DNA from 2 places in the Enterobacter sp. R4-368 genome. Region 2 is predicted to be linked to the other one. Evidence: riboswitches for the same ligand, from Rfam matches in the RefSeq annotation. Region 2 holds a riboswitch; the other holds the start of a gene.
The links. Region 2 has a riboswitch for cobalamin ahead of H650_RS05090 (cobyrinic acid a,c-diamide synthase CobB). Riboswitches for the same ligand answer to the same signal wherever they lie in the genome.
Positions count from the first base shown of each region.

Region 1 (8,450 bases), 2.1 Mb from region 2:
ATTTGAGAGACTCACAGAACAGTTCGCACTGTTCAGTGTTTCAATTTTCAGCTTGATCCAGATTTTTAAAGAGCAAAACTTCGCAGCACACACAGAATGTGTACTCTGAAGTTTTCTTGTGCCGAACAGTAAAGATGGTGGAGCTATGCGGGATCGAACCGCAGACCTCCTGCGTGCAAAGCAGGCGCTCTCCCAGCTGAGCTATAGCCCCATCGTAGTTAAATCCCGTATACCCGTAATTTTTCCTGAGACAAGGCGTCAAATGGCGAAGCATACAATCAGTATGCGAGTCATTTGACAACGCAGTATTCAGGGAAAATTTGGTAGGCCTGAGTGGACTTGAACCACCGACCTCACCCTTATCAGGGGTGCGCTCTAACCACCTGAGCTACAAGCCTGCAGAGATTTTTACTGCTCGTATTTCATCAGACAATCTGTGTGGACACTGCAGAGGCAGGTTCTTTAAGGTAAGGAGGTGATCCAACCGCAGGTTCCCCTACGGTTACCTTGTTACGACTTCACCCCAGTCATGAATCACAAAGTGGTAAGCGCCCTCCCGAAGGTTAAGCTACCTACTTCTTTTGCAACCCACTCCCATGGTGTGACGGGCGGTGTGTACAAGGCCCGGGAACGTATTCACCGTGGCATTCTGATCCACGATTACTAGCGATTCCGACTTCATGGAGTCGAGTTGCAGACTCCAATCCGGACTACGACGCACTTTATGAGGTCCGCTTGCTCTCGCGAGGTCGCTTCTCTTTGTATGCGCCATTGTAGCACGTGTGTAGCCCTGGTCGTAAGGGCCATGATGACTTGACGTCATCCCCACCTTCCTCCAGTTTATCACTGGCAGTCTCCTTTGAGTTCCCGGCCTAACCGCTGGCAACAAAGGATAAGGGTTGCGCTCGTTGCGGGACTTAACCCAACATTTCACAACACGAGCTGACGACAGCCATGCAGCACCTGTCTCACAGTTCCCGAAGGCACCAATCCATCTCTGGAAAGTTCTGTGGATGTCAAGACCAGGTAAGGTTCTTCGCGTTGCATCGAATTAAACCACATGCTCCACCGCTTGTGCGGGCCCCCGTCAATTCATTTGAGTTTTAACCTTGCGGCCGTACTCCCCAGGCGGTCTATTTAACGCGTTAGCTCCGGAAGCCACGCCTCAAGGGCACAACCTCCAAATAGACATCGTTTACGGCGTGGACTACCAGGGTATCTAATCCTGTTTGCTCCCCACGCTTTCGCACCTGAGCGTCAGTCTTCGTCCAGGAGGCCGCCTTCGCCACCGGTATTCCTCCAGATCTCTACGCATTTCACCGCTACACCTGGAATTCTACCTCCCTCTACGAGACTCAAGCCTGCCAGTTTCGGATGCAGTTCCCAGGTTGAGCCCGGGGATTTCACATCCGACTTGACAGACCGCCTGCGTGCGCTTTACGCCCAGTAATTCCGATTAACGCTTGCACCCTCCGTATTACCGCGGCTGCTGGCACGGAGTTAGCCGGTGCTTCTTCTGCGGGTAACGTCAATGAGCAAGGTTATTAACCTTACTCCCTTCCTCCCCGCTGAAAGTACTTTACAACCCGAAGGCCTTCTTCATACACGCGGCATGGCTGCATCAGGCTTGCGCCCATTGTGCAATATTCCCCACTGCTGCCTCCCGTAGGAGTCTGGACCGTGTCTCAGTTCCAGTGTGGCTGGTCATCCTCTCAGACCAGCTAGGGATCGTCGCCTAGGTGAGCCGTTACCCCACCTACTAGCTAATCCCATCTGGGCACATCTGATGGCAAGAGGCCCGAAGGTCCCCCTCTTTGGTCTTGCGACGTTATGCGGTATTAGCTACCGTTTCCAGTAGTTATCCCCCTCCATCAGGCAGTTTCCCAGACATTACTCACCCGTCCGCCACTCGTCACCCGAGAGCAAGCTCTCTGTGCTACCGTTCGACTTGCATGTGTTAGGCCTGCCGCCAGCGTTCAATCTGAGCCATGATCAAACTCTTCAATTTAAAAGTTTGATGCTCAATGAATTAAACTTCGTAATGAATTACGTGTTCACTCGTTGAGACTTGGTATTCATTTTTCGTCTTGCGACGTCAAGAATCCAGTCACCCTGAGTGCCCACACAGATTGTCTGATAAATTGTTAAAGAGCAGTGCCGCCTCGCTTTTTGCTGCGGCGCGGGTTGCGTATACTACGCTTTCCCGCTGTGAAGTCAACTGTTTATTTTCAGATTGCTTCACCTGACAGGCCGGTGTGTTTGCCGTTGTGCCGTGTCAGTGGAGGCGCATTATAGGGAGTTAATTCCCGCTGACAACCCCTAATTTCAAAAAACTTTTCAACCGTCTCTTTTTTGCGCAAAACTGCGCTAAAGCGCCAGTTTTTCGAGCTTTTTGAACCCATAGCGCTGCAAAACGGGCAATAATTGCGCAGTCTCTGGCGTTAATGCCATGCAATAGGCAATATTCTCATCGGAAGATTTCGCATCCGGCGCTTCGTGTTCAAGCAGCCAGGCAGTACGACGCGCAATTGCCGCGCCTGAATCAATCAAACGCGTTCCTTCCGGCAGCACTTGCAGCAACTCGTCTTGCAGTAAAGGAAAGTGCGTACATCCCAGCACCACCGTATCCGGCGGCTCTTTCATACGCAGCCAGGGGCGAAGGATATGGCGCAGTTCATCCAGCGAGACCGCTTCACCATGCAGTTTCGCTTCCGCCAATACAACCAGCTCCGCCGAACCCAGCATCTCAATCCGACACTCATTCGCGAAACGCGAAATCAGTTCGTGTGTATAAGGACGCTTCACCGTACCCCGCGTGGCCAGCAGCCCTACCACGCCGTTCGCCGTTAGACGCGCGGCGGGTTTGATGGCAGGCACTACGCCGACGACAGGGAAGGAAAACGTCTCCCGCAGCGCGGGCAAAGATACGGTGCTCGCCGTATTACAGGCAATAACGGCCAGTGCGAGGGGGTATTGGGCCTGAACGGCGGCGACGATTTCGACAACGCGCTCAACAATAAACGCTTCGCTTTTCTCACCATAGGGGAAAGCGACATTGTCAAACGCGTAGATGTAATGCAGATCCGGCAGGAGATGCCGGATCTCATCATAAACGGATAACCCACCGACGCCGGAGTCAAACACCAGCACGGTGGGACGTGCGTCAGAAGGTGTAGCTGCCAGACAAGGTGTATTCCCGTCCTGCAGTTTGGTAGCCATATGCTGTCTCGTACTCTTTATCGAACAGGTTGGCGATTTTACCACGAACTGTTAAATGAGAGGTCACAGGATATGAGGCAGAAAAATCAACCGTACTATAACTTGGCAAAATACGTTGCTCAGGATTATAGGTTGACGTGCGGTTGTCATAGCGCTTACCGAAGTACTCCCAGGCCAGATCCATATCGACATTCAATACGGACCAGTCAAGCTGGTACTTCGCCTGACGCTTCGCACGACGCGGCAGCACTTCATTGGTTTCATCATCACGCGGATCAATGTATTGCAGCGTCACGCGATGCGAGAAAATGCCGGTATCTACGCTGCCCGTCCACTCAACGCCTTTAATAGTGGCAGAGTTGATGTTGTAGTAAGCCGTATTGCTATAGGTGATCAGGTTTTCAATCTCATAGCGATAGGCAGACAAACGCCAGTCCAGCGGGCCGGTTAAGCCTTCAACACCCGCTTCCCACTGTCTGGACTCTTCCGGTTTCAGGTTCGGGTTGGAAGCAATGCCAAAACGCTTCGCACCAAACTGCTGGCCTAAAGAAGGCGCCAGGAAGCCAGTGCCATAAGAGACGGTCAGACGGTAGTTTTCAACGAACTCCCAGCCGGCAGCGGTCTGCCAGGTACCATGCCAGCCGAACTCGTCATCTTTATCTTCACGGCCCGAGGCTTCCAGCGTGACATCGCCGAACTGCTGCATCCCGTTCAGGTACAAGCCCGTATTCTCACGCTCATAAGCATCGCGCGTCGTTTTATTCGATGAAACCAGCCGCTCTTGTTTCCAGTCTACGCCCGCGCCAACAGAACCTTTGCCGACATCAACGTTGTTACCCCACTGAATGTATCGCTGCTCCATATCATCCAGCGTGGTGCCGTCGTTATAACGGCCATAAATGCTGCTGTAGTTGTAGTCTTTGCTTTTCTGGTAGCTGGCCAGCAACTGGGACGAATAGATCCCCTCGGCGAAATTCAGTCCGGTATCCCAACCCTGCACAAACAGTTGACGCTCATCGGCGCTATAGTCTGGCGCGAACGGTGGGCTGCCAAGATCGTAATCCACGTTATTGCTAAAGTTGTAGCCGCGAAAGAAACCGTCGACGTTATCGTTGAACTTGTGCTGCAGGCTGCCCCAGAACGTTTTGTTGCGATAACCATCGCGATCACTGTCATGATCCCAGGTTGAACCGGGCTGCACATTAAAACCGCGTGTGCTGGTATAAGAACCCGCCGCCGTCGCCACGGTGTCGCCAAAGCGCTGGCGCAGCGTACCGTCGTAGGTCTGATAGCCTTTCGAGCCTACGCCGGCATTGATTTGTGATTTCTCATTGCCGGTCATGGTAATGACGTTAACCACGCCGCCAATCGCCCCGGAGCCATACACGGCAGAGCGCGGCCCGCGAATATATTCAACACGTTGCACTAAAGAGAGCGGGATTTGATTCAGCTCGGGATCGTTGGAAATCCCTGAGCGCGCAACCGGTACGCCATCAATCAGCAGCAGCAGGTGTTTCGCTTCTGTACCCCGCACATAAACCGAAGCGGTCTGGCCTAATCCGCCGTTTTGCGCGATATCAACTCCAGGCAGGCGACGCAGCACATCAACCAGTGAGCGCGACTGCCAGCGATCGATGTCCTCACGCGTCACCACTTCAGTTGGTGCAAGCACCGTCTTAGCCGGTTGTTGAAAACGATTTGCTGTCACCACCAAAGTGTCTGAGCTGCTATCTTGCGCCCAGCCGGAAAAAGCTGTGACGGAGAGCGCCGTCAGCAGCGAAGCTTTTTTAATCATTGTGAAAGCATCCACAAAAGAGTAAGGATGCCGCAGGTTCCATCAATAGCACGCGATGATGTCACCAGATGCGACGTATACCGGCAGGTCTTCGGGCTTGGAGGTACATCAAGAAAGCGACTTCCCACCCAACAGGCAGTGTCTGCTCTCTCACCTTGATCCTTACCGCTGCGCGTCAGCCCCAGATTCTCACTGGGTTCCCTTTTAACTCACAGGACCGGAACAAGGATGCTACATTCTGTAACATATGGATGTCCAGACTGCTAACTGACTATTTAGCTCACATCCGGGGCTGGACATCGCCTGAGCAATGCCTACAATCCCCGCGTTATTCTTAATCACTCAGGAAGCATGATGACCCCCGAACACCTGCCGACAGAACAGTACGAAGCCCAGCTGGCCGAAAAAGTGGTGCGTCTGCAATCAATGATGACGCCTTTTTCCGCGCCGCTTCCGGAGGTGTTCCGCTCACCGGTCAGCCATTACCGTATGCGCGCCGAATTCCGCATCTGGCATGACGGCGACGATCTCTACCACATCATTTTCGATCAGCAGACGAAATCGCGGATCCGCGTGGACAGCTTCCCGGCGGCAAGCGAGCTGATTAACCAATTAATGACGGTGATGATCGAGGCGGTACGCGGCAATAAAACACTGCGTCATAAACTGTTCCAGATTGATTACCTGAGCACCATGAGCAACCAGGCGATTGTCACTCTGCTCTATCACAAAAAGCTGGATGATGAATGGCAGGCAGAAGCCGCGCACCTGCGTGACGCACTGCGCGCCCGGAATCTGAATGTGCAGTTAATTGGCCGTGCGACCAAAACTAAAATCGAGCTGGATCAGGATTTTGTCGATGAGCGTCTGCCGGTCGGTGGCAGAGAGATGATCTACCGCCAGGTAGAGAACAGCTTTACGCAGCCTAACGCCGCGATGAATATCCAAATGCTGGAATGGGCGCTTGATGTCACGCGCGATTCAACGGGCGATCTGCTGGAGCTGTATTGCGGCAATGGCAACTTCTCGCTGGCGCTGGCACGCAATTTCGATCGCGTGCTGGCAACCGAAATCGCCAAACCGTCCGTGGCGGCAGCGCAATACAATATCGCGGCTAACCACATTGATAACGTGCAGATTATCCGCATGTCCGCCGAAGAATTTACGCAGGCGATGAATGGCGTGCGCGCTTTTAACCGCTTGCAGGGTATCGATCTTGCGAGCTACCAGTGCGAAACGATTTTCGTCGATCCACCGCGCAGCGGGCTGGATGCGGAAACCGAGAAAATGGTGCAGGCCTATCCGCGTATTCTGTATATCTCCTGCAACCCGGAAACGCTGTGTAAAAACCTGGAAGCATTGAGCCAGACACACGATATTTCACGTCTGGCGCTGTTCGATCAATTCCCGTATACGCACCATATGGAGTGCGGCGTACTGCTTACGCGTAAAAATAAATAGCGCTATATAAAACCCGGCAATTCCGTTTAACGGCTGGCCTGTCAATCAGGCCAGCCGAATAATAGCGGTGAGACGCAAATGACTGCTGCATGCAACTATTTATTTATCAGAACAATGACCATTGCGGAACGTGATCGCGCTAACATTCTTTTATAATGGCTTGTGAATGTTCTGATGCGGTATTTATATCACCAGGGATATTTGTTCCTAGTATTAAGCGATCAGCCCCGCACGAAACAGGGCTGATAAATAATGCAGTTCACTGGTTATTTATCGGCAATAAAGTGGTCATCATCGCCCACCGGAATATAAACGCGAACCCACTCTTTACCGTCGACAATATCCCAGCTGTGACCTTCGCCCGTCGTGTCTGCCGCAAGCAGAACCGTGCCGGGTTCGATGATGAAGGTTGAGCCATCGCTTACCCTGAACTTAAGTTTGCCTTTCATCGTCACCACGTATTGCTTCTTCGGTGCCGGATGTACCCCTTTCTGCCACTCTTCGAATGTATTGCTGAAGTAGAGATTTTGCGAAGAGAGCTTCGCCAGCGAGGGAACAGAACCTTTAATAAACGCCGAGTGGTTATCCGGCGTATTAATGAGCTTTATCGCCGGAATACGGTGCTCGCTCTCATTCGTTTTTATTGTATCCGCGAAAGCGGCGACCGAAATAACTAAACCGGCCGTGGCTAACAGAAGTTGTGTTATTTTTTTCATGAGGATGTCCAGAGTTAATTTTAACCTGCCACCTGGATCAAGCGATCGTCAGGCAACCGAATAAAATGCCGGATTAGTACATCAGATGAAATGCGTTTTACCGTAGATTTTTTTAATTAATAAATTATTGATGGATTCTGGCAGGGAATTATTTCGCAAGCGCAGAAAAAAGGAATGAATAATTCCCAACGCTTGATTCATTGGGGATGAAAATCCCCTCTCGCAGGGAGAAGGGATAATGCTTATTCAGAGGCTTCGTGTTTGCGATCGCGCAGACGAAAACCAATCCAGAAAACCAGCACCACCGACAAAACGGCAGGCAGGAAGTTAGAACCGATATCCGGATACTCGGCGCGCACCACCGTACTGTAAATCAGCACACCGAGGATAAAACACGCGGCGGCAAGGCCAGGCAGACCCACCGGCATCGTGCGATTTTGATAGCGCTGATGCAGACAATACACCGTCAGCACCAGCGAGATAATCGGGAATATTGAAAACGGTACAATCGAGCTGAACACGGCGGAGAACGTACCGTTAATCGATAAGCCAGCGATGAGCGCCAGCAGCAACGTACCTTTATCTTGACCAGACTGTTTCATTACTCATCCTTCACTCGTCGGTTGATGCGCCAGTTTTTCCTGTTCACGGCGATACCAGTAATACGCGCCTTTTGAAATCATGCGCAATTGTAGTACCAGTCGCTCTTCTAGTTGCCTGCGTTGTTCCGCCCCCACATCCAGCGCTTCAGCGCCGGCGTTGAAGACAATCGTCACCATCGCTTCGGCTTGCGCTTCAGTGAACGCTCGCGGCATATGGTTTTCGAGTTCAAGGTAGTCGGCAAGTTCCGCAATAAAATGTTGGATCTCACGCGCCACCGCCGCACGAAAGGCTGCGGACGTTCCGGAGCGTTCCCGCAACAGGAGCTGAAAAGCGTTGGGATTATTGCCGATAAATTCCATAAATGTGGAAACTGATGTGCGGATAACGCTACCGCCTTTCGCAATACGCTGACGCGCCTGGCGCATCAACTGGCGCAGCATTAACCCGCTTTCATCCACCATGGTCAGACCGAGTTCATCCACATCCCGGAAATGACGATAAAAAGACGTTGGCGCAATACCTGCCTCACGGGCGACTTCCCGCAGGCTCAGGCTGGCGAAGCTGCGCTCCGCGCTGAGTTGGCTAAATGCGGCTTCGATCAGCGAACGCCGCGTTCTCTCTTTTTGTTGCGCTCTTACACCCATCACGATGTTTGA
Region 1 is NC_021500.1:3,148,929-3,157,378, reverse strand. It holds tRNA gene H650_RS14875 (tRNA-Ala) at 136-211, opposite strand; tRNA gene H650_RS14870 (tRNA-Ile) at 322-398, opposite strand; rRNA gene H650_RS14865 (16S ribosomal RNA) at 469-2,008, opposite strand; gene murI (glutamate racemase) at 2,368-3,219, opposite strand; gene btuB (TonB-dependent vitamin B12 receptor BtuB) at 3,164-5,014, opposite strand; cobalamin riboswitch at 5,080-5,251, opposite strand; gene trmA (tRNA (uridine(54)-C5)-methyltransferase TrmA) at 5,369-6,475, shown strand; gene H650_RS14845 (cupin domain-containing protein) at 6,742-7,191, opposite strand; gene H650_RS14840 (YijD family membrane protein) at 7,434-7,793, opposite strand; gene fabR (HTH-type transcriptional repressor FabR) at 7,797-8,441, opposite strand.
Region 1: another riboswitch for cobalamin. It lies ahead of btuB (TonB-dependent vitamin B12 receptor BtuB); the one in region 2 lies ahead of H650_RS05090 (cobyrinic acid a,c-diamide synthase CobB).

Region 2 (8,450 bases):
GAAACCCCGCCGCGAGTAGTTTCTCACTGGTAAAACAAGTCATCGGCAGCGCAGATTGCAGACGAGCCGCCAGCGCCACACCGCCCGGCGTCAGGCAAAACAGCGCTATCGATTCAGGCTTTGCGGTATTCATGGCTAAAATCTGCCGCGTAAAGCCGCGAGTAGTGGAACTCTTCGCCCAGGAATGCCCCCACGAGGATCAGCGCGGTTTTGCGGATCCCGGCATCGCGTACTTTGTCAGCAATATCCGCCAGCGTGCCGCGCACCGTCTGGCTTTCCGGCCAGGTCGCTTTATGGATAACCGCCACTGGCGTGGTCTGTGGGTAACCACCTTCGATTAAACGTTCCGCCACGCGGTGTATACGCTGTACCGAGAGGTAGATCGCCATCGAGGTCTGATGACTGGCAAATGCCTCCAGTTGTTCGCGCTCCGGCACCGGCGTGCGTCCTTCGAGGCGGGTGATGATCAGGCTTTGCGACACCTCCGGCACGGTGTACTCCACGCCCAGCTCCGCCGCCGCGCCGAGAAACGCGCTGACGCCGGGTACAACCTGCCAGCGAATACCACGGCGGGTTAACACTTCTCCCTGTTCACGCACCGAGCCATATAGAGAAACATCGCCGGTTTGCAGGCGTACCACCACTTTCCCGGCCTTCACCCCGGCTTCCATCAGGTCAATGATTTGCTCAAGGTGCAGTTCTGCGCTGTCGTGGCACTCTGCGTCTGGCGGGCAGTATTCCAGCAGTTCGGTATTAATCAGCGAACCGGCGTAAATCACCACCTGCGCCTGCTGCAACAGGCGATACCCTTTCAGCGTGATGAGCTCCTTATCGCCTGGTCCTGCGCCCACAAACCAGACATTTTGTGCATCCGCGTGCTCAGCCATGGTGTTGCTCCTTTTCACAGGAAATTAAAAAAACGGGATTATGCGCTTTGAAATAGTGGCCGCTGCCAAGCGAAGTCAGTTGGGAAACCTGAAGTTGCTGGCAATCCAGCGCAGTGACGGGGCAATCGGCCAGGTGCGCCAGGGCGGTGCTGAGGTTTTCCTGCAGAATAAAAGTCATCACCAGCCGCCCGCCGGGCCTAAGCTGCGCCAGCGACCAGTCGATAAGTTGCGTCAGATTGCCGCCACTGCCGCCCATAAACACCGCGTCCGCGGGCTGCTCAATGAATAGCGGTGCAACGCCGGGGATCAGGGTGATATTGCGACAAGCAAAGCGCTGACAATTCTCTTCCAGCAGCCCGAGCGCTGCCGGGTTGCGTTCAATCGCCGTGACCTGCAACTGCGGGTGTGCCAGCGCCGCTTCGATGCTCACACTGCCGGTGCCCGCGCCGATATCGATCAGGTGGCGGGCATCGTGCAGCGCCAGCTTTGACAGCGCTACTGCGCGCACGGCCTCTTTGGTCATCGGCACCTTTTCACCGCGAATAAACCGCTCATCTTTCATCGAGGATCACCACCACATTCATTTCGTAATGCGCCTGCACATCCGCAGGGCGCAGCCAGTGGATACGTTCATTGTCCATACCGAGGTTTTCGCCAATCACCAGCCAGCGCTTTTCTGCCCCGCGCGAAATCAGCGCATCGGCAATGGCTTTTGGCCCGCAGCGGGCATCGGTCACCATCGCGACCTTGCTGGCACGCGCCAGGGCATCGAAATCGACATCGCGCCCGTGGCTGCTGGTCAGCCAGATATCGTTCATATCAATACCGGTGCGCGAGCAGAGGTACTGCGCGGCGCTGATGCCGGGAATAATGCGCAACTGTTCGATACCAAAATGCGCCACCAGCCGCGTGCCGATGCCGTAAAACAACGGGTCGCCGGAGGCCAGCACCACGACATTGCGCGCGGCGTGTTTTTCCAGCCACGCCAGCAAAGCCGGGATATCGGCATCCAGCGCCCGCCGTTGCCCGGCAAAATCGGGGAACTGCGCCAGGTGGCGGTTACCGCCAACCAGCACTTCAGCCTGCGCCACCGCCTCCTGCGCCTGCGGCGTCATCAGCGCCAGATTGCCCGGCCCCATTCCGGCAACGGTCAACATCTGAGATCCCTCGCAATTTTTTCAACCGGACGGTTCGCGCCCAGCACGTTGTTATCAAAGGAGAACATCACGGCATCGCACTGCGGCGGGTTGTTTGTAAAGCGCAGCATCTGTTCGATACGCTGACAGATTCGGGTTGCCAGGTGATCGTAAAGGTGGCTGAACCCGGCGGCGTCGATGTGTTCCATTGCCGCTTCGGTGGTATCGCACTCGCTCACCGCCAGCAGCAGCGCGTGCGGCGCACCGAGCAGCGCCAGATGTGCGACCAGCGTTTCCATGCGCGCATCCGCGATATGGCTGTGGGTGTGAAAGATCCCGGCGGCGATTTTCACCAGCTTGCCAGGGTGACCGACCAGCACGATATGCCGGAAACCGAGGCGCACCGCCTCTTCCAGCATGTAGCCGACAAAGTTACTCATGGTGACCACAAGTTCGCCCGATACGCCCAGATGTTCGCGCACAAAACGCTCGCCGTGGTTGCCGGGCACCAGGATCACCCGATCCATCCCGGCGGCGCGTTTTAACTCCAGCTCCAGCGCCAGCGCGCGTTTCCAGCTCTCTTCTGACATCGGCGTGACAATGCCGGTGGTGCCAATAATTGAAATGCCGCCAAGAATACCAAGCCTGCCGTTGTAGGTTTTCTTCGCCCGCGCTTCCCCTTCCGGGGCAAAAATTTCCACCTCGGCGCCGCGCGTCGGGCCAATCACTTCACGCACAGCGGCTTCGATAGTCTGGCGCGGCGTGCGGTTGATGGCCGCCTCTCCGACCGCCAGGCCAATGCCTTTGCGGGTCACCGTGCCGATGCCTTCGCCGCCGCGCAGGATGATCTCCCCCTCATCATTGAGCGTGACGCGGGCAAAAATCAGCATGCCGTGCGTGGCATCGACGTCATCGCCGCCGTCTTTGCGAATCGCGGCGACAGCCTGAAGCCCCTCCACATGCGGGCATTCGACGTTCAGGCGCAGCGTGACACCCGATGGCGTGACAATCGACACCTGGTGAATAAGGTGCTGGCGCAGCACCATCAGCGCTGCCACTTTCGCTGCCGCCGTCGCACAGGAGCCGGTGGTATAGCCTTTGCGCAGCGCTTTTCCGTTGTGCCACACCGGATCGTCGAACGCCTGTTCGCTCATTACGCCTCCCGCAGGCTGTAAAGCAATGCGTTAACGATCGCCGCCGCCACGTTGCTACCGCCTTTGCGCCCGCGAGCGGCAATACCCGGTAAACCGCTCGCCACCAGCGCCTCTTTCGATTCTGCCGCGCCGACAAACCCGACCGGCACACCGACCACGCCGCTTACCGGCGCGTTATGTTCCAGCAGGCGAAACAGCGCGGTGGGCGCATTACCGAAGACAAAGACTTTGCCGCCCTCTTCGCCCAGCGCCAGATCAACCGCCGCCATCGAACGGGTGATACCGTCGGCTTTGGCGCGGCGCACCACGCGCGGATCGGAGATATAGCACCGCACTTCGCCGCCGAACTGCGCCAGCAGTGTTTTGTTGATGCCGGAAAGCGCCATGGTGGTATCGGTGTAGAGCGTGCAACCCTGTCTAATCGCGGAACACAGGCTTTCCAGCGCGTCAGAGGAGAACCATAAGATATCGAGCCAGTCGAAATCCGCTGTGGTGTGAATGACCCGTTTGATCACCGCTTCATGTAGTGGGCTGGCAAAGCGGTAATCGGGACGCGTCTCGTTGATGATGTCGTCGATAATGACAAAACTTTTGGCTTCAATAGCCTGCGGTTGCTGCAAATAATCCATCTTTTCCATCCTCAGGCTCCCATCCACACAAAACGCACCAGTGCAAACAGCACCAGCGCCAGCGTCGAGGCCAGCCACATCATCCGGATGGCTCGCCCGATGTCATCCACGTCGATGGCGCGGGTGTCATCGCCAATCCAGGGTTTGTCGACACGTTGGCCGAAGTAGTCATTTGGCCCGCCAAGGCGCACGCCGAGCGCCCCCGCCACGGTGCCTTCTGGCCAGGCGCAGTTCGGGCTGCTGTGATTGTTCCGATCACGAAAACCAATACGCAACGCGGCGCGGGCATTCTGGCGGCAGCAGCAGGCGGCGACGCTCAGCAGCAGCCAGCTCAGGCGTGCCGGGATAAAATTGGCGACATCATCCAGCCGGGCGCTGACCATGCCGATGGCGCGGTACTTTTCATGTTTGTAGCCGACCATCGAATCCAGCGTATTGACCGCTTTATAGGCTATCGCCAGCGGCGCGCCGCCGAGCAGTAAAAAGAACAGCGGGGCAATCACTCCATCGACGGTGTTCTCGGCGACCGTTTCCACCACCGCGCGGGTGATTTGCGGCGGCTGCAACTGGCGGGTATCGCGCCCGACGATCCATGAGAGTTTTTCGCGGCTTTGCGCCAGAAGCCCTTCGCGCAGCGGTTTTTCCACTTCACGCGCCATGTCTGCCAGACAGCGGGTGGCGAGCGTGGTGAAAATCATCCACACCTCAACGCACCAGCCGAGCCACGGGTGAATGGCGCTCGCCAGCGCCAGCACGCCCCAGGCCAGACTCCAGCTCACGCCGACCACCACCAGCCACATCACACCGCCGCCCACGCGCAGCGCGTTATCGCTATGGCAACAACGCCGCACGATGCTTTGCAGCAGGTTGATCAGCGCGCCAATCCAGCGTACCGGATGCGGCCAGTGCGGCGGGTCGCCCAGCAACCGATCGAGTAAAAAGGCCACAGCCCAGGCAAGCAGCGTCATTGCGCGCTCCTTGCGGCGGCAAACCAGTGGTTGAGCATTTGCGGGCGTTGGGCGAAGTGCAGATGCAGGTAGCTGGCGAACGTGTTGCCAACCTGCCAGCCGCCCTGCCAGCGTTTGAGTACTTCGCCGTCGCGGGTTTTATGGCAGTCAAGCACCGCCGCCGTTTGCGCGGTGAAATCCGAGTAGTGAAATTCATGACCGCGCAGGGTTTCACCCGCTGCCGCCAGTAAGGTCTGCTGCGTGGCGCGGGCTTCGCAGTAGCCAAAGCGGGTCAGTTTGCTGCCCATCACGCTAAGACCGGGGATCACATTCGCCATCGGCCACTCCTCGCCGTCCGCATCACGCAGCGCGGTGCCAAGATACATCAGCCCGCCGCACTCGGCGTAGATCGCCACACCGCGCCGATGCGCCGCGCGGATAACCTCCAGCATCGGGGTATTTTCTGATAACGCCCGCGCATGCAGCTCCGGGTAACCGCCGCCCAGCCACAGCATCTGGCATTCCGGCAACTGGCGATCCCGCAGCGGGCTAAAGCGCACAATGCGCACACCTGCACGCTCCAGTAAATCGAGGTTATCGGGGTAGTAAAAATTGAAGGCTTCATCAAAGGCTAATGCCAGCGTCAGCCCTGCAACGACATCCGGCAACGGCGGCATTTGCCCTGCGGGAAGGGTCGTGACCTGGCTGAGCGTCAGCAGTTGGTCGATATCAAGGGTTTGCTCCAGACGCCCGGCAAAATCGTGCCACACCCGCGCTTCCACCACTGATTCACGGGCGGTCACCAGCCCGAGATGGCGCTCCGGCAACGCAACGCCGGGCGTGGTCGGGACATAGCCCAGCACCGGGAGCGCGCAATAGCGTTCAATGGCGTGTTTAAGTAGCTGAAAATGGCTGTCGCTGTTGACCCGGTTCACGATAACGCCGGCAATCGGCAGTTGCGGATCAAAGTGCTGAAAACCCATCACCGTGGCGGCAATGGAGGTCGACACCGCTTTGCCATCAACGAGTAAAATCACCGCAACACCGAGCTGTTTTGCCAGCGCGGCGCTGCTGCAATAATCCGGGTCGGTGCCATAGCCGTCGTACAATCCCATCACCCCTTCAATAACTGCGACATCGCATGCGGCAGCATGATCGCTAAAGAGCGCGTTTAGCGTGGGCTCCGGCAGCATAAAGCTGTCGAGATTGCGGGAGGCAACGCCAGAAACGGCGCTGTGCCAGGCGGTATCGAGGTAATCCGGCCCAACTTTGAACGGCTGAACGCGTAAGCCACGGCGCTTAAAAACAGTGAGCAGCCCCAGCGTGACGGTGGTTTTCCCACAGCCGCTGCCGGTTCCGGCAAGGAGAAAAGCGCTGCGCCGGTTTGACATTCCTGACACCCCATTCCGGGCGGAAAGCTGAAGTCAGGCGCGCGTTTGCCCGGTCTTGCGACCGTTCGCTTCTGAGCAACCCACTTCCCACCGAAGTTGTTGATAATGGCCCATCAGGTCGGTCTTCTGGCTTAGCGTCATCCTCACCCGTCCTTCCCGATCTGGCGATCAGTGGCGTTTTCGGGGTTGTCAGCATCACAGCAGCGGGGGCTGCGGGGGATTTTCACCCCCTTCCCAGCCGCGCAAAAAGCGGCGGCAAAACCTGTTGGCTTATTGCGTCACGGCGCGAAAACAGAGTTCGCGTTCTCATGACATTTCCCCAAAGCGCACTGGATTGCCGCAGGGAAATAAAACTGAAGCAGTTTATCGTCGCGTAAACGCGAGTTTGTTGCGCTATGACAATGTATTGCGTGCCCGTTTTTATCAACACCTGATTTATTCAGCTTTCGCCAACCGATCTTTAGCGCTGAAAACTTCATGCGTAATTCAATACCGTCTCAGGCGGTAAAAAAATAACGGCGCAGCCGGGTGATAGCGCTGACGGAAAAGGCTGTGCACTATCGATCCTGCGAAAATCCTTACCTGCCGAAGGTAAAAGCCATCTGCGAGTGCAATAACAGGGTATGCTTCGTGCCCTGAGGGACATATACCGGCAGTGGTTAACGCTGGCATTCGCGCGGATGAAGTGACACTATCCGGTTTTTATTTTTAAGGGGAAGCACCGTGGCGCAGGCAGCATGTCCCGCATCCTGCGGCGAAATTATCCAGGGCTGGATCCTCGGCGGCGAAAAGCTGGTCTCCTGCCCGGTGGCGTGGTATAGCCACGTCGAAGTCACCACCGGTACGCCGCTTGCCAATGAACGCCCGCTCACCCGCGCGATGCTCAGGCAACTGCTGGCGCACTGGCAACTCCCCGCATCCCTCTCATCGACCCTGCGTATTGACTGCCACTCGACAATTCCGGTGGCGAAAGGCATGGCCAGTAGCACCGCCGATATTGCGGCGACAGCCGTGGCGGCGGCCCGGCACCTCAATCAATCATTGGATGAAAAGACGCTGGCGCAACTTTGCGTGGCGCTGGAGCCGACCGACAGCACCCTGTTTTCAGGCCTGACGCTGTTTGACCACAACACGGCGGCAACGCGCATTCCCTGTGGCGCACTGCCGCCCACCGAGATCCTGCTACTGGAAAGCCCGCTGACGCTAACGACCGCAGATTATCACCGGATGGCGCGCCAGCAGGCGCTGCTGGACAATGCGGAAATACTGGACAGCGCGTGGCAAATGCTACAGCGCGCGTGCGCGCAAAAAGATGCCGCACTGCTCGGCGAAGCCGCAACACTCAGCGCGATGGCCAGCCAGACGCTATTGCCGAAACCTGCGTTCACTACCCTGCTCAACCTGGTGGAGCAGTTCGGTTTATACGGTCTGAACGTGGCGCACAGCGGGAGCGTGGTGGGTTTGTTTCTGGATTCGGCACGTCACGATGTGGGGGCGGTTTGCCGGTTTTTAGCGAAGAGAGAACTGGCGGCGCACTGGCCGAAAAATTATTTATTGAAGATGGTGGCGGGCGGCGTGAAAGAAGGGTGAGAGGCGAACCTCTCACCGCGAGGCATTATTCGGTTTTCGTTTCAGCCGGCTTCAGTTCGCCCATGGTTTTCAGCTTTTTGGAGATGTCGCGACGCTCTTTCGACAGCTCGGCGTTTTTGATGATGTAATCATCTACGCGATCTTCGTAGTCGGTTTTCATGCTGGCGATAATGCCCTGAATGGCTTCAACGCTCATGCCCGGTTTGATGTAATCGCTGAGGTTATCCAGCAGCAGTACGCGCTTCTGGTTATCACGGATCTTCTTCTCAACGTCCTGAATTTCACGCTGCAACTTGTTTTTGCGGCGGAACAGACGCACAAACTCCAGAACGTCCTGGAACGAAGGCTTGGTTGTTTCCATTTTTACACCCCTGATAATGTGAGATTCGGATTCGTTAACGCAACAAGCTTAGAGGCAAACCTACCCAAAGCGGTTGCATATGACAATAATTTTTCCTTTTCCCTATCATAACCACAAATCCAGCTGAATCGAAACAACCAGACTGTGTACAGCGGCTATCTGCCGCTTATTTGCGCAATGCCCGGCAGATCAAATGCGATAACAATTCCAGCTGGCGCGCCAGCTCCAAGCTTAACCAGACATAACCATGAATTGAAGTTTCGGCCAGTGCATCCCCCTGATGCGCGCGGCTTAACTGGCGTAACTCGGTGACAATCTCATTGAGCTTTTCCGTGTTTGCCAGAATCGGCTGCGG
Region 2 is NC_021500.1:1,074,231-1,082,680, forward strand. It holds gene cbiG (cobalt-precorrin 5A hydrolase) at 1-133, opposite strand, end outside; gene H650_RS05060 (cobalt-precorrin-4 methyltransferase) at 114-887, opposite strand; gene H650_RS05065 (decarboxylating cobalt-precorrin-6B (C(15))-methyltransferase) at 880-1,449, opposite strand; gene H650_RS05070 (cobalt-precorrin-7 (C(5))-methyltransferase) at 1,439-2,044, opposite strand; gene cbiD (cobalt-precorrin-5B (C(1))-methyltransferase CbiD) at 2,038-3,177, opposite strand; gene H650_RS05080 (cobalt-precorrin-8 methylmutase) at 3,177-3,806, opposite strand; gene cbiB (adenosylcobinamide-phosphate synthase CbiB) at 3,818-4,774, opposite strand; gene H650_RS05090 (cobyrinic acid a,c-diamide synthase CobB) at 4,771-6,144, opposite strand; cobalamin riboswitch at 6,244-6,425, opposite strand; gene H650_RS05095 (GHMP family kinase ATP-binding protein) at 6,868-7,734, shown strand; gene H650_RS05100 (DUF496 family protein) at 7,760-8,095, opposite strand; gene H650_RS05105 (FUSC family protein) at 8,262-8,450, opposite strand, start outside.